Zobellia alginiliquefaciens: one gene and its partner. The protein of the gene in region 2 binds, or shares a complex with, the protein of the main gene of each other region. Links are inferred from orthologs where the notes say so. Each region holds a gene or a part of one and is shown on either strand. Other genes may lie near its edges. The genes, in order: accD and accB.

The links.
Region 1: the proteins of accB (region 2) and accD are in contact, whole or in part, in a solved structure (PDB 8UXZ), measured with the Escherichia coli proteins. The link is inferred for Zobellia alginiliquefaciens from one-to-one orthologs.

The regions. Positions count from the first base shown.
Region 1 is NZ_CP119758.1:3,124,943-3,135,177, forward strand. What follows is about bases 7,431-10,235. They hold accD (acetyl-CoA carboxylase, carboxyltransferase subunit beta), read right to left. Parts: upstream 9,369-10,235; coding sequence 8,493-9,368; downstream 7,431-8,492. Other genes in these bases: P0077_RS13150 (DUF302 domain-containing protein), read left to right, coding at 7,431-7,889; P0077_RS13155 (hypothetical protein), read right to left, coding at 8,014-8,430; fbaA (class II fructose-bisphosphate aldolase), read right to left, coding at 9,403-10,235. Outside these bases: P0077_RS13110 (YpdA family putative bacillithiol disulfide reductase), read right to left, coding at 1-174; rpe (ribulose-phosphate 3-epimerase), read right to left, coding at 153-833; P0077_RS13120 (adenosine deaminase), read right to left, coding at 925-1,944; P0077_RS13125 (tRNA (cytidine(34)-2'-O)-methyltransferase), read right to left, coding at 2,074-2,526; P0077_RS13130 (VF530 family protein), read right to left, coding at 2,535-2,774; P0077_RS13135 (sigma-70 family RNA polymerase sigma factor), read right to left, coding at 3,007-3,870; P0077_RS13140 (polyribonucleotide nucleotidyltransferase), read right to left, coding at 4,035-6,263; rpsO (30S ribosomal protein S15), read right to left, coding at 6,451-6,720; more of P0077_RS13150, read left to right, coding at 6,972-7,430.
Region 2 is NZ_CP119758.1:2,050,411-2,060,769, reverse strand. What follows is about bases 5,071-7,999. They hold accB (acetyl-CoA carboxylase biotin carboxyl carrier protein), read right to left. Parts: upstream 6,817-7,999; coding sequence 6,325-6,816; downstream 5,071-6,324. Other genes in these bases: P0077_RS08675 (beta-ketoacyl-ACP synthase III), read right to left, coding at 6,850-7,842; accC (acetyl-CoA carboxylase biotin carboxylase subunit), read right to left, coding at 5,071-6,240. Outside these bases: P0077_RS08720 (carboxymuconolactone decarboxylase family protein), read left to right, coding at 1-68; P0077_RS08715 (cupredoxin domain-containing protein), read left to right, coding at 178-567; P0077_RS08710 (hypothetical protein), read right to left, coding at 651-812; P0077_RS08705 (COG2426 family protein), read left to right, coding at 1,012-1,470; P0077_RS08700 (3-oxoacyl-ACP synthase), read right to left, coding at 1,480-1,929; P0077_RS08695 (IlvD/Edd family dehydratase), read right to left, coding at 1,934-3,655; P0077_RS08690 (NAD(P)/FAD-dependent oxidoreductase), read right to left, coding at 3,732-4,844; more of accC, read right to left, coding at 4,888-5,070; rpmF (50S ribosomal protein L32), read right to left, coding at 8,021-8,218; P0077_RS08665 (YceD family protein), read right to left, coding at 8,226-8,750; 4-hydroxythreonine-4-phosphate dehydrogenase PdxA, read right to left, coding at 8,910-9,956; P0077_RS08655 (riboflavin synthase), read left to right, coding at 10,041-10,359. UniProt on the Escherichia coli protein: This protein is a component of the acetyl coenzyme A carboxylase complex; first, biotin carboxylase catalyzes the carboxylation of the carrier protein and then the transcarboxylase transfers the carboxyl group to form malonyl-CoA.

The DNA of each region.
Region 1 (10,235 bases), 1.1 Mb from region 2 along the record:
TTCCAACTTTTCCGAAGAAGAGAAAAACTGCATGTTCTGCGGATAGTTGAACAATGAATTTACGATAGGGCCTTTTTCAAGAATCACGTAGTTCAATCCATTTTTTTGGGCTTCAAGGGCACATGCTATTCCTATAGGTCCTCCACCTATAATTACAACTCGAAAATGCTCCATCTATCCGTAGATTTTTTAAGTTCTTGAATTGTTTTCGTTGGGTCTTCGGTCTTAAAAATAAAGCTGCCTGCCACAAGAATATCCGCTCCTGCTTTTATAAGGGCTTTGGCATTTTTGGAATTTACCCCACCATCAACCTCAATCAAAGTAGAGGCATCGGATTCTTTAATCAATTCCTTTAGGTTGTGTATTTTTTCGTACGTATTCTCTATAAAACTTTGTCCGCCAAAACCAGGGTTAACACTCATAATGAGAACAATGTCCAAATCTTTGATTATATTTTTGAGCAAGTTAACATTGGTATGTGGGTTCAATGCTACCCCAGCTTTCATTCCTTCCGCCTTTATAGCCTGTATGGTTCGGTGTAAATGCGTGCAAGCTTCATAATGAACCGTAAGGTGTGTTGCGCCCAATTCAGCAAAAGTTTTAATATAGCGGTCTGGGTCAACAATCATTAAATGCACATCTAATGGCTTAGTGGCATGCTCAGCAATTGTTTTCACAACTGGCATGCCGTATGATATATTAGGAACAAAAACGCCGTCCATTATGTCAATATGGTGCCAATCAGCATCACTGTTGTTTACCATTTCTATATCGCGCTGTAAGTTGCCAAAATCGGCCGCTAGAAGAGAAGGTGCAATTTTTGTTTTGCTCATTTTGTGTCTGTTAAAAAGAATTTATGCAAAAGTAGTGAATTGTGTTTTTACGAAGTAACGCATACCGGCTAAAGAATAACACCGTACGGAGTTAGTTGTTTTTCAGATATTCGTCGATCTCTTGTAAATAGCCTTGTTTTTCTTGTTCCGATAACCAACTTGCCTTAAACCCATTTTTTGCCAGTTCCGCAATTTGCGACTTCGATAAATTTAAGGCCTTGGTTATTTCCCAAAAATTTTCGTTCATATACCCGCCAAAATAAGCAGGGTCATCAGAGTTGATAGTGACCAGTAAATTGTGTTCCATCATGGTGGGCAGTGCATATTCTTTTAAATCCTGAATAACTTTAAGCTCAAGATTGGATAAGGGGCACAGGGTAAGTGGCATTTGCTGCTCAACTAGTCTTTTTACCAAATCAGCATCGTCCAGACAACGGTTGCCATGGTCAATTCTGGTGACTTTTAGGAGGTCTAGCGCTTCCTTAATATATTCCGAAGGGCCTTCTTCGCCCGCATGGGCTACCGTTAAAAAACCTTCGTTAAGGGCCTTTTCAAAGACCCGTTGAAATTTAGAAGGCGGGTTGCCCACCTCCGAAGAATCCAATCCTACGGCTACAATTTTATCTTTATGGGGTAAAGCCTGTTCTAAGGTTTTAAAGGCCGAAGCTTCATCTAGATGCCTCAAGAAACTCATAATTAGCCTGAAACTTATGCCCAATTGTTTTTGACCGTCTTCTAGTGCATTGTAAATTCCGTTTAAAACGAATTCAAAAGGAACGTTACGGTCCGTATGGGTTTGAGGGTCAAAGAAAATCTCTACGTGTTTTACGTTTTGCTCATGAACTTTTGTCAAATACGCCCAAGTAAGATCATAAAAATCTTGCTCCGTAAGTAGAACAGAAGCCCCTGCATAATAGATGTCTAGAAACTCTTGAAGATTATTGAAACTATAGGCTTGTTTAATTTCGTCAACATTGGCATATTTAATTTTAATGTTATTGCGTTTTGCAATCTTAAACATAAGTTCAGGTTCAAAAGAGCCTTCAATATGTAAATGGAGTTCGGTTTTTGGCAATCCTTGAATAAAGGAAAGCATTTCAGAATCTTTCATAGACAAACGCGTTAAATTTTTGAATACCAATGAGATACTTCAAGTTAATCGTTTTTTTATAAATATCGACTAATTTAAAATTTAGTATGGTCAACTAACAGTCGTAATGGAGGGTGATTACTTTCTTCTTTATTGGATGTTCTTAAGCCCTTCATAGACCGCGATACCTACGGCATTGGCTAGGTTTAAACTTCGAATGTGTTCACTATAAAGTGGAATTTTATACAAACTGTCTTTGTACGAAGATACCAAGGAGGAAGGTAAGCCTACGGATTCTTTGCCAAAAACAAGAAATTGACCATCCTCAAATGGAATGGACCAGTGATTTTTAGTGCCATGACTAGAAAACAATATTAGATTTTTCTCACCGTGTTGCGACAAAAAGTCGTCCAGACTTTCGTAAATGTGTACCTCTAAATGGGGCCAGTAGTCAAGTCCTGCACGTTTTAAGCGTTTGTCGTTTAATTCAAAGCCAAATGGTTTAACGAGATGTAAGGTAGACCCTGAGCCAAGTGCCAATCTGCCAATATTTCCGGTGTTGTTGGGTATTTCGGGTTCTACAAGTACAATGTTGAAGGGCATATAACAATCTATTTATGAAAAGATTTCAAATATAACTGTTCTACCTTGGTTCGGGCCCATGGTGTACGCCTTAAAAATTTTAAAGACGACTTAATTGTAGGGTTGCTTTTAAAACAATTGATGTTTATACGTTCTGCCAATTCTTCCCATGAGTATTTTTTTCTCAACTGTTCCAATATGTCCACTAATTTTACACCGTGTAATGGATTGTTAGGTTGGGTGTTGGATGATTTTTTTTCGGATTCCATAGTGGTACTTTAAATGTGTGATTCTTGTTATTTTCCATCAGGCCCATTAAATAAAGGGCTTGTGGGTGATTGTACTATATATTATAAATGAAAAAACTCCGGTAATCAGCCGGAGTTTATTCATCAATCAAAAAACGAACAGTCATGATAAACTGTTGTTGCTTTTAAAATTACAATATATATGCCAAATTTCCAATTTAAGGAATATTTAACGTGCAATTTTATGGTGTTTTTAACCTAAATAGGTCTTAAGGATTTTGCTTCTAGAAGTATGTTTTAATCTTCTAATAGCTTTTTCTTTAATCTGACGAACTCTTTCTCTCGTTAGGTCAAAAGTTTCACCAATTTCTTCCAATGTCATAGAATGTTGCCCGGCAAGACCAAAGTACAAACGGATAACGTCTGCTTCTCTTGGAGTTAGAGTTTCTAAAGCGCGCTCAATTTCAGTACGCAAAGATTCGTGCAACAATTCTTTGTCAGGATTTGGAGATTCACCACTACGAAGTACATCGTAAAGGTTAGAATCTTCACCGTCAATAAGAGGCGCATCCATAGATACATGACGACCAGAGTTTTTAAGCGACTGCTTAACATCTGCAACCGTCATATCCAATTCTTTTGCAATTTCTTCTGGTGAAGGCATACGTTCGTGTGCCTGCTCTAGAAAAGCAAAGGTCTTGTTAATCTTATTGATCGATCCAATTTTGTTCAATGGCAAACGTACAATACGAGATTGTTCCGCCAAAGCTTGTAATATAGATTGACGAATCCACCATACTGCATAGGAAATAAATTTAAATCCCCTCGTTTCGTCAAATCGTTGTGCGGCCTTAATAAGGCCAAGGTTACCCTCGTTAATTAAATCGGGTAAAGTAAGTCCCTGGTTTTGGTACTGCTTAGCTACCGATACAACGAATCGAAGATTGGCCTTTGTTAGTTTTTCAAGAGCGACCTGATCGCCTGCCTTGATACGTTGTGCCAATTCTACTTCTTCATCTGCTGTAATCAAGTCTACTTTGCCTATTTCTTGCAAGTACTTGTCCAAAGATGCGGTCTCCCTGTTGGTGACCTGTTTTGTGATTTTAAGCTGTCTCATGTAAATAAATTAGGTTCAGTTTGCATAGACTGCATATACTTATACGTAAAAAACATAGAAATGTTACAATTGGGTGAAAAAAACTTTACTTTTTAGATAAGTCGCATAAAAAAGCCTCAACTTACTATGTTGAGGCTTTAAATATGTATTAAAGAAAAGAGTGTTTAGTCTCTTCTTGGCTTACGATCACGGTTGTCTCTACCACCTCGTCTGTCATCTCTACCACGACCACGATCTTTATCGTTACGTGGTGGTCTTTCTACAAAACCTTCAGGTTTTGGTAAAAGAGCTTTTCTAGAAACCTTTTCTTTACGGGTTCTTGGGTCGGTACCTAAGTACTTCACATCAAAAACGTCACCCATGTTCACAACATCGGAAACATTCTCGGTTCTTTCCCATGCCAATTCGGAAACATGTAACAATACTTCATTGCCCGGGGCATCTTGGTATTCTACAACAGCGCCAAAGTCTAGCATTTTAATTACTTTAACTTCGTAAGCACTACCAACTGCAGGTTTGAACATTAGGGCATCGATCTTGGCCAATACCGCGTCAATACCATTCTGGTCCGTACCTAAAATTTCAACAATACCTTCTTCTGTAACCGGGTCTTCATTGATAACAATAGTAGTATCTGTTTCTTTTTGAAGTTCTTGAATTACTTTTCCTCCTGGTCCAATAAGTGCACCAATAAATTCATTAGGAATAGTACGTGTAACCATTTTTGGAGAATGAGGCTTCACATCTGCGTTAGGAGCAGAGATAGTATCCGTCAGTTTTCCAAGAATGTGTAAACGACCTTCTCTTGCTTGTTTTAAGGCATTTACCAAGATTTCGTAAGAAAGACCTTTTACTTTAATGTCCATTTGGCAAGCGGTAATACCATCTGCTGTACCGGTTACTTTAAAGTCCATATCTCCCAAGTGATCTTCATCACCTAAAATATCGGAAAGAACGGCATATTTACCAGAGTCCGCATCAGAAATTAATCCCATTGCAATACCTGAAACCGGTTTTTTCAATTGTACACCAGCATCCATCATTGCCATAGTACCAGCACAAACAGTAGCCATAGAAGAGGAACCGTTAGATTCTAACACTTCGGATACTACACGAACTGTATAAGGGCAATCTGCAGGGACCATTCCTTTTAAGGCACGTTGTGCCAAGTTACCATGTCCTACCTCACGACGAGAAGTACCACGGATAGGTCTTGCTTCACCAGTTGAGAAAGGAGGGAAGTTGTAGTGTAAATAGAAATTCTCCTCACCTTCGTAAGATGGCATGTCAATTTTGTTTGAATCTCTAGAAGTACCTAGGGTTACAGTAGCCAATGCCTGAGTTTCCCCACGGGTAAATATAGCGGAACCGTGTGTTGATGGTAGGTAATCTACTTCACACCAGATAGGTCTAATCTCATCGGTCTTACGACCATCTAAACGTAAACCTTCGTTTAGGGTAAGATCACGAACAGCAGCTTTTTCAGCTTTATTGTAGTATTTTGAAATCATACCACCAAAGTCAGCTTGTTCTTCTTCAGAGAAAGTAGCTTTAATTTCTTCTTTTATTTCACTAAAAGAAGCGCTTCTCTCATGTTTGGCAGAACCTGCTTTAGCTACGGCATATACTTTGTCATATGCCATGTCGTGAATTTTCTTGGCCAAGTCTTCATCTTCTCTTTCTGGCTCATACTCACGTACATCTTTCTTTCCGAAAGCTTCAGCAAGTTTTAATTGAGCGGCACACTGTACTTTAATGGCTTCGTGTGCAAATTTGATGGCCTCGGTCATTTCTTCTTCAGAAATTTCATCCATCTCACCTTCAACCATCATTACAGAATCAGCAGAAGCACCGATCATCATATCAATGTCGGATTCGGCCAATTGAGCTCTAGTTGGGTTGATAACGAATTTACCGTCTACGCGGGCAACTCTAGCTTCAGAGATTGCACATTCAAATGGAAAATCCGATAATTGAATTGCAGCAGATGCAGCCAAACCGGCCATTGCATCTGGCATAACGTCATCATCATGAGACATTAATTGAATCATCACCTGAGTTTCAGAGTGATAATCTTTTGGGAAAAGTGGACGAAGTACACGGTCTACCAAACGCATAGTCAATACTTCACCATCACTAGGTCTTGCTTCCCTTTTGAAGAAACCACCTGGGTAACGGCCCGCAGCTGCAAATTTTTCGCGGTAATCTACCGTTAATGGAAGAAAGTCAACATCACTTTGTTTGTAGTTGGAAACAACCGTACACAATAGCATACATTTTCCTGACTGTACAACAACAGAACCGTGGGCCTGCTTTGCCAATTTTCCGGTTTCGATAGAAATTTCCCTACCGTCACCAAGGTCTATGACCTCTTTAAATACTTTTGGAATCATAAATTTTAATTAAATACGCCAATGGGCGAATTGTTAAACAATGGTCTTATCGACTTGTTAAGGCCGAAGTTGTTGTGTTGTGTTGACCAATGAAAAACTGGGTGCAGCTTTTTGTAAAATCCTAATTATTTAGGATGACTAATATATAAAAAAAAAGGGCTGAAAATTTCAGCCCTTTGTAAAATACTTATTTTCTAATACCTAGTTCTTTAATAAGCTCACGATACTTAACAATATCGTTCTTGATCATATAATCAAGTAGGCTTCTTCTTTTACCTACCAACTTTACTAATGAACGCTCAGTGTTGTAATCTTTGTGGTTCTTTTTTAAGTGACCGGTTAGGTGGTTAATTCTGTGTGTGAACAAAGCGATTTGGCCTTCTGTAGAACCTGTGTTTGTTTCACTACCGCCGTGTTTCTTAAAGATTTCGGCTTTTACTTCTTTTGTTAAATACATTCCAATATTGTTTTAAATGATTTTTATGTATATATGACTGATTTTCAATCAAGCTGCAAAGATACGATTTATGAGCATAAAACAAATAATTTGTTCAATTAAATGTATTGTGGCCTTGGTAGGTAAAAAAAACTGTGTGATACAGAAAAAACCGATTGCTAATACCTTGCGTATATTATTATACTATTAATGGCGGTCTGTTGATTAGAACACCGATATAGACTTAAGTCCCCCTAAAAAATAATATGATTATGAATTTGAAATTTTTTATGAGTGTTTGCTTGGTATTAGCTTTTATTGCATGCGATGAAGATGAAACAAACGAACCTGAAAAGACGGATACCGCTCCAAATGTAGTAGGTATGAACTTTCTAAAAAGTACACAATCTTTTGATGAGACCTATGCTGTTCTTAAAGCAAGTTTAGAGGCAAATGAAAATATTACAATTGTAGCCGAAGTAAATCATACGGCCAACGCGGCTTCAGCGGAGTTGGAGCTAAACCCAACGAAAATAATTTTCTTTGGCAACCCTAATTTAGGAACACCATTAATGCAGGTAAACCAACAGGCGGGATTAGATTTGCCACAACGTATTTTGGTTTATCAAAGTGATAGTGAAGAAGTTTACATAGGTTATAATTCTACAACATATTTAGCTAATCGCCATACAGTAGGGGATGTATCTACATTATCTACAATGGCAGGAGCATTGAGGAATTTAAGCGAAAATGCCGGAATTGGAGAGGTAACGGAGCAGCCTAGTGAAGTGCCTGCCGATTATAAAGTGTTGACAGTTGTAAGTCAAGAAACATTTGACGCTACCTACGAAGGTATAATGAGTGTGATTGAAGGTAACCCAAATCTTAAAATTGTTGCGGAATTAGATCATCAAGCCAATGCGGCCAATGTTGAGTTGGAGTTGTTGCCTACTAGCGTAATTATTTTTGGTAATCCAAGCTTGGGAACACCGTTAATGCAAGACAAGCAAACTTCAGCACTTGATTTACCACAAAAAATATTGGTGTATGAAAATGCGGAGGGTGAGGTGAAAATTGCTTTTAACAGTCCAGAACTATTTATGTCAAGACATGGTGTTACGGATAATGACGCTACTTTAGAAACTATTTTAGCTGCATTACAAGGTATTGCTACATCTGTAAACCAATAGAGTAATTTAAAAAAAATGAATTGAGCTTCACTAGAAATAGTGGGGCTTTTTTTGTTTCTCAAAAAAAAGTAGAAGGTGATTTTTTAAGTAAAATAGAGCATGGATTTAAGCCAGTTTTGAAAATCTAAAAATCACATCCCGCAGGAAGAGGCTCCGCTTTCTCCAATTCTATGGCGAATTCTGAGTCTAATTCTACCTCCATAAAGCCATTTTCAACTGAGCCTTTTAGAACCTCAGAGGTGTAGCCTACTGGGTGTACATGCGCGCGTATGTAAACTTCAGTAGTTTTTGCCAAGGTAATATTTGATCCGGAACGAGTAAAAGGTTGTTCCTCTACATGGCTGTGAGTTAAAATTCTCCTATAAATAAGGTTTCCTTTTAAATCAATGATTTCCCACCAGTCTGCATATAGATTACAACCGGTATCCGGGCTTTGAATGGTTGTACTGAAAGTATAGTTGTTCTCAGTGCCCGATACTTTAACTTCAAGAACTTTTGCGGAATCAGATAAAATGCCCGCCAAATCCGATTCGGCGGGCATACTTTCTTTATCTGTTGAACAACAAAAAAACCAAAATGAAATTAGTGTAATAACTAACGGTTTCATGCCGAAACCTTTTCAGTTCTCACAGGGTTGTTCTGAATTAAATCTATATAAAGGTTGATTTTCTTTTTCAAATCTCTTCTATGTGAGATAAAATCCAAAAAACCATGGTCCTTAACAAACTCTGCAGTTTGGAAACCTTCGGGAAGTTCTTTTCCCGTAGCTTCTTTTACTACTCTGGGGCCTGCAAAACCAATTAATGCACCAGGTTCTGATATGTTAATGTCCCCTAACATTGCATAGGACGCGGTTGTTCCACCAGTGGTAGGGTCTGTACAAAGTGATATATATGGAAGTTTAGCTTCTGCCAGTTGTGCTAATTTTGCCGATGTTTTGGCTAATTGCATTAAAGACAGGGCGGCTTCCATCATACGGGCTCCCCCAGATTTTGAAATCATTACAAAAGGAACTTTTCTTTTTATAGCGTAATCTATGGCACGTGCAATTTTTTCACCAACAACGCTACCCATAGACCCACCAATAAAATTAAAGTCCATACAAGCTATAACAATATCTTTGCCTATAGACTTACCAAAACCGGTTCTTACGGCATCGTTAAGTCCAGTTTTCTTTTGTGCAGCCTTTAGTCTTTCCGAATATTTTTTGGTGTCCTCAAACTTCAAAGGGTCTTTAGAGGTCAATTTGGCATCCAGTTCCCTGAATTTGTTATCATCAAAAAGCATTTCAAAATACTCTTTACTGCCTATGCGAACGTGATAATCGTCTTCAGGGCTTACGTAAAAGTTCTTGGCAAGTACTTCTGATTCAACAATTTTTCCCGTTGGAGATTTGTACCACAACCCTTTTGGGGTGTCTTTTTTCTCTTCGGTAGCCGTTTGTATTCCCTTTTCCTTTCTTCTGAACCAAGCCGTCATATCTTCCATAATTAGTTTTGGGGATGTACTTTACCTATAAGGTATTTACATTGTTTAAATCTTCAAAAGCCTTTTTCAAACGCTCAACAAAAGACTTTTCTCCTTCGCGTAACCAAACTCTTGGGTCATAGAACTTTTTGTTAGGTTCATCTGCGCCATTTGGATTTCCAATCTGAGCTTGAAGGAAGTCTTTTTTATCTTGAACATAGTCACGAACTCCAGCTAAAAATGCATACTGCAAATCTGTATCAATATTCATTTTAATAACACCGTAGCTAATACCTTCTCTTATTTCTTCGACCGTAGAACCTGATCCACCATGGAAAACAAAATCTATGTGGTTGTTTTCTACACCGTATTTTTCAGTGATATACTCTTGAGAGTTTTTAAGGATTTTTGGAGTCAGTTTAACGTTTCCTGGCTTGTACACACCATGAACGTTACCAAAAGCTGCTGCAATTGTAAATCTTGGGCTTACTTTGGAAAGCTCCTCGTAAGCATAAGCTACTTCTTCTGGTTGTGTGTACAATTTAGAGTCATCAACATCAGAATTGTCAACACCATCTTCTTCTCCACCTGTAATACCAAGTTCTATCTCTAACGTCATGTTCATTTTGCTCATGCGCTCTAAGTACCCTTTACAGATTTCAATGTTTTCTTCAAGAGGCTCTTCGGAAAGGTCGATCATATGTGAGCTGAAAAGAGATTTTCCAGTCTCGGCAAAATGTTTCTCACTAGCATCTAAAAGTCCGTCTATCCAAGGTAATAATTTCTTAGCACAGTGGTCTGTATGAAGAATTACGGTAGCTCCGTAAGCTTCTGCCAATTGGTGTACATGTTTTGCTCCGGCTACGGCACCAAGAACGG
Region 2 (10,359 bases):
TTCACAAAACCACCGATGTTCCCGTAGATTTTCCTGTTGCAGCACCATTACAAAGCGTAGAGGCATAGAACTTATCCTATGTAATCTAAGGTTGTACAGGCCCGTTAATACAATTTAATAGTTAACCCTTTAATAATCCGTCTTTTCAAAATAAACAAAAGACACAAACTAAAAATTATGAAAAATATATTAGCAGCAGTAGTATTGATTTTTACAGTAGCATTTTCAGCAAATGCCCAAGACAAGATGGTAAAAAAAGAAGTAAGAACAATTGCATTAGTTCAAACACCCGGTGAGTTTACTCAAAAATCATTGACAGTTTCTCCCGGTACTTACGTTTTTGATATTGAGAATAAAGGAGTGGGCCATGATGTTGGTTTTGTTCTTGTAAAAAAGGGTGAAGACATTAGCAAACCTGAAAACCACATCCAGACTGCCTATGTGACAGAAGTAGTTGCCACTGGTAAAACACAATCATCCAAACCAACCGTATTGGAGGCTGGGGAGTATGTATATTTTTGCCCTATGAACCCTACAGCTACTGATAATACTATACTAGTGCAGTAGTTAGTTTATACAATTTCTAAATTGTACATCATAAAAAAAGGGAACCTTAAAAGGTTCCCTTTTCTGTATTTAAAAGACCTGAACTACTTGTTGTCTTCTAGTTTGATGACTTCAGTTCGTGCATCATTGTTGTTTTCTTCCTCTAGCTCATCAGCAATATCTTCCAATTCAGATTTTACGCTGCATGAAAAAGCTGTCACTGACACAAAAGCAAATAAAAATAGTTTAGCAAATAAAGATTTCATAGGTTAAAAGTTTTGGTTGTTAAATATGTATAGTCTAAAACTCAGATAGATAGATAATATTGCACCACTCAACGAATAGTTAAAAAGTGTTAAAAGGAACAACGTACTTTTGAGCGGCACAATTTTTGGAATTATTTATGAGTTCAGATGGTGCTTAAACCCCATGTATTAGTAGTTTAGCCCTTCCAAAAAAATAACTGTGATTATAGATTTTATTATTGCCATTTTATGGAGCCTTTCTCCCTTTGGAGAAGCTAAGGTGGGTATTCCCTATGGGTTGCTAAATGGTCTTAATATATATTTGGTGTTTGTTCTATGTTTTGCGGCAAACGTGTTGGTATTCCCTTTGATGATTTTCTTTTTGGAAAAAGTTAATCGGTATTTCCTGAAGTGGGGCTTCTACAAGAAATCTGCCATATTTGTTGCCCGCAGGGCCAAAACGGGCTCCGGAGATAAAATAAAACGCTATGGCTTTTGGGGACTCATATTTTTTGTAATGTTACCTGTACCGGGCACGGGTGTTTATGCCGGTAGTATTGCGTCTTATCTCTTTAAAATTGAAAAGACAAAAGCCTTTTGGGCCAATACCATTGGTATTTTTCTTTCATCTTTAATCGTTTGGTCGGCAACCTTGGCTTCAATGAAAGGAATTGGATAGTAATTACTTCTATTTTATTTCAATAATTTTTATTTCTTGGTTATTAAAACTAACCGTATCCCCTACCTTTTTGGCAAATAATAATTTGGCTATGGGTGTTGCTGCAGATATGCAATAAACACTTCTATCCATCTCTTTGAATTCACCTGCGGAAATAGCCAGAAAATATTCGGCTTTTGAAGTAATGACCCAACTACCAAGACCAATCACCTTATTAGATGCCTCCTTAGGCACTTTAGACAGTACTTGCTTCATCTTTTCGGCCTCGGCCAACTGTTGTCCTAATTTCTCCCGCTCAAGCTGTAACATAGCCCTACCTGTTTCGTGCTTATCACCTGCACTACTTTTTGTTTCTGAGGATAATGAGGTTTGAACATCTTCAATATTCTTATGAATTCTTGAAATCCGTTCCGTAACGAATGTCAAACAAAACTGATGCAACTCTTCTTTTTCTATCATGCTACTAATGCAAATCTCTATCTACCTTAGATCCTGAACCACCTACCAAAAAATCCAAATCAGCTCCTTTATGCGCTTGCTCTACATGATCTATGTACATTTTTACATATCCTCTATCCGCCAAGGGTTTGGGAGCAATCCAAGCATTTTTCCGTCTTATAAGCTCCTCTTCCGAAACCTCTAAATGAAGGCTTCTATTCTCAACATCCAAGGTAATTAGATCATTGTTTTGAACTAAAGCCAAAGTACCGCCTACGGTTGATTCCGGGGAAACATGTAAAATTACGGTGCCTGCAGCCGTACCGCTCATACGACCATCAGAAATCCGAACCATATCCGTAACCCCTTGCAATAATAATTTCTTCGGAAGGTCTACGTTGCCCACTTCTGGCATACCCGGATACCCTTTTGGCCCCACACCTTTTAAAACAATAACGCTATTCTTGTCTATATCTAAATCCGGAGCGTCAATTCGGGTATGATAATCTTCCATACTTTCAAAAACAACAGCTTTACCCGTATGCTTCATTAGCTTTTTTGACGCCGCCGAAGGTTTTATTACCGCTCCGTTTTCACAAAGATTCCCCTTAAGTACGGCAATACCGGCATTCTGCTGAACAGGTTGTTTTATGGAAGCTATGACATCGTTATCATAACAGACCGCTTCAGAATAATTTTCTGTGATAAATTTTCCGTTTACCGTAAGGGCATCGCCATGAAGTTTGGGTTTTAATTCTTTCATAACAACAGGAAGTCCACCCGCATAGAAAAAATCTTCCATTAGATGTTTTCCGGAAGGTTTTAGGTTTACCAATAGCGGCACTTTGCTTCCTAAAGTATCAAAATCTTCTAAGTTCAATTCTACTCCTATTCTACCTGCAATGGCAGTCAAATGAATAATGAGATTGGTTGAACCTCCAACAGCCGCATTAGTAATAATGGCATTCTCAAAGGCTTGACGCGTTAATACTTTTGATAGTTTTAAATCTTCTTTTACCATTTCCACAATACGTCTTCCCGAAAGTTGTGCGAACAATTTCTTACGCGAATCTACTGCGGGAATAGATGAAAACCCCGGTAAAGTAAGACCTAAAGCTTCCACCATGGTGGCCATTGTTGAAGCCGTACCCATGGTGTTGCAATGCCCGATGCTTCTGGCAACACAGACTTCCGCTTCGGTAAAATCGGCATCACTAAAACCGTCTACGTTTCGTTTCTCCTTAATCAACCAGTTCATAGAGCCGGAGCCCATTTTTTCTCCTCTAAACCTCCCACTCAACATGGGACCGCCGGGAACAACAATAGTGGGTAAATCTACGCTACAGGCCCCCATTACCGTACTAGGTGTAGTCTTATCACAACCTGTCAATAGAACAATGCCGTCCAGTGGATTGGCGCGTATGGACTCTTCCGTATCCATACTCGCCAAATTGCGAAAAAGCATGGATGTGGGCCTCATAATAGTTTCGCCCAAAGACATCACCGGAAACTCCATGGGAAAACCGCCAGCTTCCAAAATACCCCGTTTTACCACCTCGGCAAAATCACGTAAATGACCATTACAGGGCGTTAATTCCGACCATGTGTTACAAATGCCAATAACGGGTTTACCAGTAAAGTAATCATCCGGATATCCTTGGTTTCTTAGCCATGAACGGTGTACAAAACCCATTTTATCTTTGCCACCAAACCATTCACTACTGCGCAGGTGTTTCTTGTCTTTCATAAATTGAAAAGAAATATATTCAAAGTAGTTAAAGTAGCGAATATAGCCCAGTTAGCAAAAATCCACGAAACAAAGACTATGTTAGGTCTGCGAGATTATGGCCCACAATGCTTCCTATTGCAATTCCCATACCTCCTAAGCGCACACCACAATAGACATGATTGGAGGTTTGCCTGATAATGGGTTTCTTATGCTCGCCAGTTCCCATTATGCCACTCCATTTATGTTCAATTTTATGAGGCGTTCTAGGTAAGATTACCTCTTTTAGTAATTTCTCCAAATGTTTTTGAATGTGATGAGAACACCCAAATTCGCTAGTTTCTTCACCTTTAAAATCAAGATTTCTACCTCCTCCGAACAATATGCGGTTATTTATATTTCTAAAATAGTAATAGCCTTCATCAAAATGGAAAGTTCCTTTTATGGATAAATTTTCAATTGGTTCGGTAATCAGAACTTGCGCTCTGGCCGGTTTAACCTTTTCATTAATTAAATCTGTGGCAAAACCGTTGGTAGCAATCAGTAATTTTTTAGTTTTAAATTCAAATCGATTTGTTTTTACTTCTACCTGTGTCCCAATTTCAGTAAAGTTTTCAACTGTTATGGAGTTCAGGATGGTGATACCTGCATCCTGAACTAATTTCAATAGCGAATTCATCATTTTACCGGTATCCAATTGTCCTTCAAAAACATTGGTAATGTAATTTTCCTTCACTCCATCAAAACCAAAAGTATTAGGGCTCATGCTAAATGCATCCCCACTATAAACAGATTGCAATAGCTTGTTAACTTCAGATAGCTGATCTAAACATTTCTCATATAGTTTTTGGGCGGAACCTAGAAACAATTCGTGTCCGCCATTTTCTTGAAAATCGAAGTTTGCATCACCAACTTTCTGCCGGAGCAATTTTATTCCCTGCCAACGCTGAGCTACCAAATCCAACACCTCCTGCTCAGTGTGGCGCTCTAAATCTGCCAAAACCTCTGAAATGCTTCCAAAACACGCAAAACCGGCATTTTTGGTACTAGCTCCTTGAGGTAAAAATCCTTTTTCTAGAATAAGGATTCTAGCTTTTGGAAAGCACTCATGTAACCGCAAGGCACAGTTAAGTCCTACGATGCCACTGCCAACAATAGTAAAATCGATGTTTGACAACCAAGTTTTATATTCCCAATAACTTAAGTTCATATTCTTCCATAAAAAAACCCCAATACAAATTGGGGTTTTATTCTTATTCCGCTGGCGGAGGATCCATTTTAAAGTCTTCCATAAACTTGGTAGTATAATTACCTGCCAAATAATCTGGATGATCCATTAACTGCCTGTGAAACGGAATCGTAGTTTTAATACCTTCGATTACGAATTCATCTAGCGCTCTTTTCATCTTATTAATAGCCTCTTCTCGTGTTTGCGCAGTTGTAATCAACTTGGCAATCATAGAGTCGTAATTAGGTGGAATACTGTATCCACTATATACGTGAGTGTCCATACGAACTCCGTGACCACCTGGTGTATGCAAAGTAGTAATTCTACCCGGTGAAGGTCTAAAGTTATTGTAAGGGTCTTCGGCGTTTATTCTACATTCAATAGAGTGTAGTTTTGGCAAATAGTTCTTTCCTGAAATGGGAACACCACCTGCTACCAATATTTGCTCACGTATTAAATCATAATCAATTACCTGTTCTGTAATTGGGTGCTCTACCTGAATACGGGTATTCATTTCCATAAAGTAGAAATTTCGGTGTTTATCTACCAAAAACTCTATAGTACCGGCTCCTTCATATTTTATGTACTCAGCAGCTTTTACCGCGGCCGCACCCATTTCCTCACGAAGCTTATCTGTCATGAACGGAGATGGTGTTTCTTCCGTAAGTTTTTGATGTCTACGTTGAACGGAACAATCTCTTTCTGAAAGGTGACATGCCTTACCATATTGGTCACCAACAACTTGGATTTCAATATGTCTTGGCTCCTCGATTAACTTTTCCATATACATACCACCGTTGCCAAAGGCTGCAGTAGCTTCTTGTACGGCACTTTCGAAAAGGTCTTCCATTTCCTCTTCTTTCCAAACAGCGCGCATACCTTTACCACCACCACCGGCAGTTGCTTTTATCATAACGGGGTAGCCCATTTTCTTCGCTGTCTTGATAGCATCGGCCACATCTTTCAACAAACCATCTGAGCCAGGAACGGTAGGAACACCGGCCTCTTTCATTGTTTTCTTAGCGGAAGCTTTATCTCCCATACGGTCTATATGCTCGCCAGATGCACCTATAAATTTAATGTCGTGCTCTGCACAGATTTTAGAGAATTTAGAATTCTCTGAAAGAAATCCATAACCTGGGTGAATAGCATCTGCATTTGTAATCTCTGCAGCAGCAATAATATTGGGTATTTTTAGGTACGACTCGCTACTGGGTGCCGGACCAATACAGACAGCTTCATCGGCAAAACGAACATGCAAACTCTCTTCATCTGCCTTAGAATAGACGGCTACGGTTTTTATACCCATTTCTTTACAGGTGCGTATAACACGAAGCGCAATCTCTCCTCTATTTGCAATTAATATTTTCTTGAACATACGTTTTTCAATTTAAATTCTAAAATCCAAGTACCAAACATTATTCCCGTTACCGGAAATTTATTTGAGATTCAGAATTTACATTTATGATGGATCTACCAAAAATAAAGGCTGATCAAACTCTACAGGAGAAGAATCCTCAACTAAAATCTTAACGATTTTACCAGAAACCTCAGACTCAATATCATTAAAAAGTTTCATGGCTTCAATAACACAAAGCACATCTCCTTTTCCGATAGAGGTACCAACTTCTACGAACGCACTCTTATCTGGAGAGGGTTTTCTATAGAAAGTACCAATAATAGGTGACTTAATGGTAATATATTTAGAGTCATCTTCTTTCTTTTCTGCTTTTGCGGCATCACCTGCGGCCGTTTCAACAGTCTGCGGTGGTGCCTGAGAAGGCATCATCTGAGCTTGCGGCATTGGGATCTGCTGCACGTAGGTCGTTTCGTTTCCAGAGTCTGAGGTACCTGTTTTAATGGTGATTTTTAAATCCTCCATTTCCAACTTTACTTCACTGGCACCTGATTTTGCTACAAACTTAATCAGGGTTTGAATTTCTTTAATATCCATGGAATGTTATTTATTTAAGTAATCGGTATTTAATTAGTACGCCCATTTTAGGTAAATGGAACCCCAGGTAAAACCTCCGCCAAAAGCGGCAAAAACTAGGTTATCACCCTTTTTCAATTGGCCCTCAAAATCGGCCAATAACAACGGTAATGTTGCCGATGTGGTGTTACCGTATCTTTCTATGTTCATTAAAACCTTAGAGCTGTCCAGACCCATTCTATTGGCCGTAGCATCTATGATTCTTTTATTGGCTTGGTGTGGCACCAACCATGAAACATCAGTGTCTTTAAGGTCGTTACGTTGCATAATTTTTTCAGCCACGTCTGCCATGTTAGACACAGCAAATTTAAACACTGTTCTACCATCTTGGTAAATAAAGTGTTTCCTGTTTTTAACCGTTTCTTCGGTTGCGGGCATTAAAGAGCCACCTGCATCCATGCCTAAAAACTGTCTTCCAGCCCCATCTGCCCGTAGGTATTCATCTTGTAGGCCCAAACCTTCTTCATTAGGCTCGAACAATGCCGCACCTGCACCATCACCAAAAATAATGCAAGTAGTACGATCTGTATAATCTATTATTGAAGACATTTTATCCGCCCCGATCAATAGTACTTTTTTATACCTGCCAGATTCTATATAACTGGCCGCGGTAGACATTCCGAACAAAAAACTAGAACATGCCGCCAAAAGATCATAGGCAAATGCATTTACCGCTCCTATTTCAGACGCTACAAAAGCCGCTGTTGAGGCCACCATGCTATCTGGTGTAGCCGTAGCGATCATTATAAGATCTATTTCTTTTGGGTCTATATTTTTCTTTTGGATAAGGTCTTGTGCCGCCTTTATAGCCAAGTACGAAGTACCTTCTCCTTCTTCAGGTTTCAACACCCGTCTTTCTTTAATTCCTGTTCTAGAGACGATCCATTCATCATTTGTCTCTACCATATCCTCCAGCATGTTGTTGGTTAGAACAAATTCTGGAACATAGCCTCCTACAGCTGTAATTGCTGCTGTTGTTTTACTCATCTTAAAGTCGATTTGATATCAGAAACCTTCAAAAATGCCTCAAAATTGGTGAAAATTAATCAATTTTTACCAATTTTTCCTGTAAAACTATGCGTTTTTGAGATTTGAGTACTAGAAATAAAAAACTCCCGTCAATATATACGGGAGTCGTGAATTCATTATAAGATAACCGATACGTTTATGCTTCGGCTTCTTCAGTCTTGTCGATCAAAATCTGACCTTTATAGTAAAGTTTACCTTCATGCCAATGTGCTCTGTGGAACAAGTGCATTTCACCAGTAGTTGGGTCAGTAGCCAAAGTTGGTGCTACCGCTTTGTAATGTGTTCTTCTTTTATCCCTTCTGGTTTTCGATATTTTTCTCTTAGGATGTGCCATTTAAAACTTATTTATCCGTTAACAGTTTCTTTAATTCGTCCCATCTGGGATCACTTTCTTTTTTCTCTTTTTTGGGCTGCAATTCTTCAAGCTTTTTTAATGCCTCAGATTGCAACGTACCGTCTAAAACCCCTGGGTGAATCCTTTTTTGCGGTACGGCCAACACCAACATTTCGTATACGTATTGTGCAATATTGACCTGATGTTCTCCGTGGGGAATTATCAGAATCTCATCATCTTCATCATTAAACTCTTCCCCAAACTTGACCACTAACTCCAATTCTGCCTCAATAGGCAAATCAAAAGGTTCGCTGGTCAGGTCGCAATTTACGTTAACCGTGCCCTGGGCTTTCATCTCTAACTCGAGCATTGTGCTCATTTTATTCAAAACTACATGCAACTTAACGTCTGCAGCATTGAACTCGTCATACCCAAAAGATTCAAAGAACGGGTTATTAATCGTATACTCAAATTCGTGTTTTCCTTGTCCTAATCCAGAGAAAGGAATGTTAAACTCCTTTTGCTTCATCATTTCAACACTATTTTAATACACCGCCCGATTAAAGGCGGGTGCAAAGATACTATTATTTAATAAACTTACAACCCTTTTTTAATTGGAATTCAATAAGTTCGACTATCTTTTAGACCAATTCTCAAAAATAACACGTTTCAGCACCCCAAAAACGCCCCTCTAACGCCTTACACGCTGCTTCTGTAAAGGGTTTTCAGTAAGTTCTTGGTATTCTTTTCTATTCTTAAAAATATGCAATGCCGTAAAGACCGCTTCTTTAAAAGAACTATGATCTGCCTTGCCTTTTCCTGCTATTTCATAAGCTGTTCCATGGTCTGGGGATGTTCTCACTTTAGATAACCCTGCGGTATAGTTAACACCTTTACCAAATGAAAGGGTCTTAAAAGGTATAAGCCCTTGATCGTGATAAGCGGCTAAAATAGCATCGAAATTTTTATAGGCATCAGAACCAAAAAAGCTATCTGCGGAATAAGGCCCAAAAACCAAATGACCGGCCTCTGACATTTCTTTGATAACAGGTTTTAAAATCTCATCATCTTCCTTGCCTATAATACCATTATCTCCGCTATGCGGATTAATACCCAACAATGCTACTTTGGGGGCACGTATACCAAAATCCATTTGTAAGGATTTTTCTATGGTCCGTACTTTGTTTCTGATCAATATTGCATTTATGGCTGCCGGAGCATCTTTTACCGCAACGTGATCAGTTAACAAGCCCACTTTAAGGTCATCCGTAACCATGAACATTAGACTTTCTCCCTCTAGTTCTTGCGCCAAGAAATCCGTGTGGCCCGGAAATTTAAAATCTTCCGCCTGAATGTTATTTTTATTGATAGGTGCCGTTACCAAAGCATCTATGGTATCATTTTTAAGAGCATCAACGGCAGCTCTTAGCGATTTTATCGCATATTTTCCGCCTTCTTCAGTAGCTTCTCCAAACTTGGTCTTGGGAATTTCTTTCCAAACATTAACCACGTTTATTTTACCGTCTACCGCTTTTGAAGCATCTGTAATACCATGGTAATTGATATCTAGACCCAATTCCTTTTTTTGAAAAGAAATAGTTTTGTTGGATGCAAATATAATCGGCGTACAAAAATCTAGCATGCGAGCATCTTCAAAGGTTTTGAGAACAACCTCGCAACCTATTCCGTTTAAATCGCCTATTGAAATACCTAGTTTAATTTTTCCTTCTTCCTGCATCTTATTCTTTACCTTTGCCCTAGAGATATTGTCAAAACAATCTCTATCAATCTAAGGTACAAAACTACTTAAATTTAACGGAACATGTTTACGGGCATTATCGAAACTTTGGGCGAAATACAGCAATTAGAACAAGATGGTAGCAACCTTCATATTACAGTGAAATCCTCGCTAACGCCAGAATTAAAAATCGATCAGAGCGTATCGCACAATGGTGTTTGCCTTACCGTGGTTTCATTAGATGAAGACACCTATACGGTAACGGCCATTGACGAAACTTTACAGAAGACCAATCTAGATGAACTAAAAGAAGGTGAAAGCGTAAACTTGGAGCGCGCCATGATTCTTGGTTCCCGCTTAGATGGGCATATTGTTCAAGGCCATGTGGACCAAACAGGAGTTT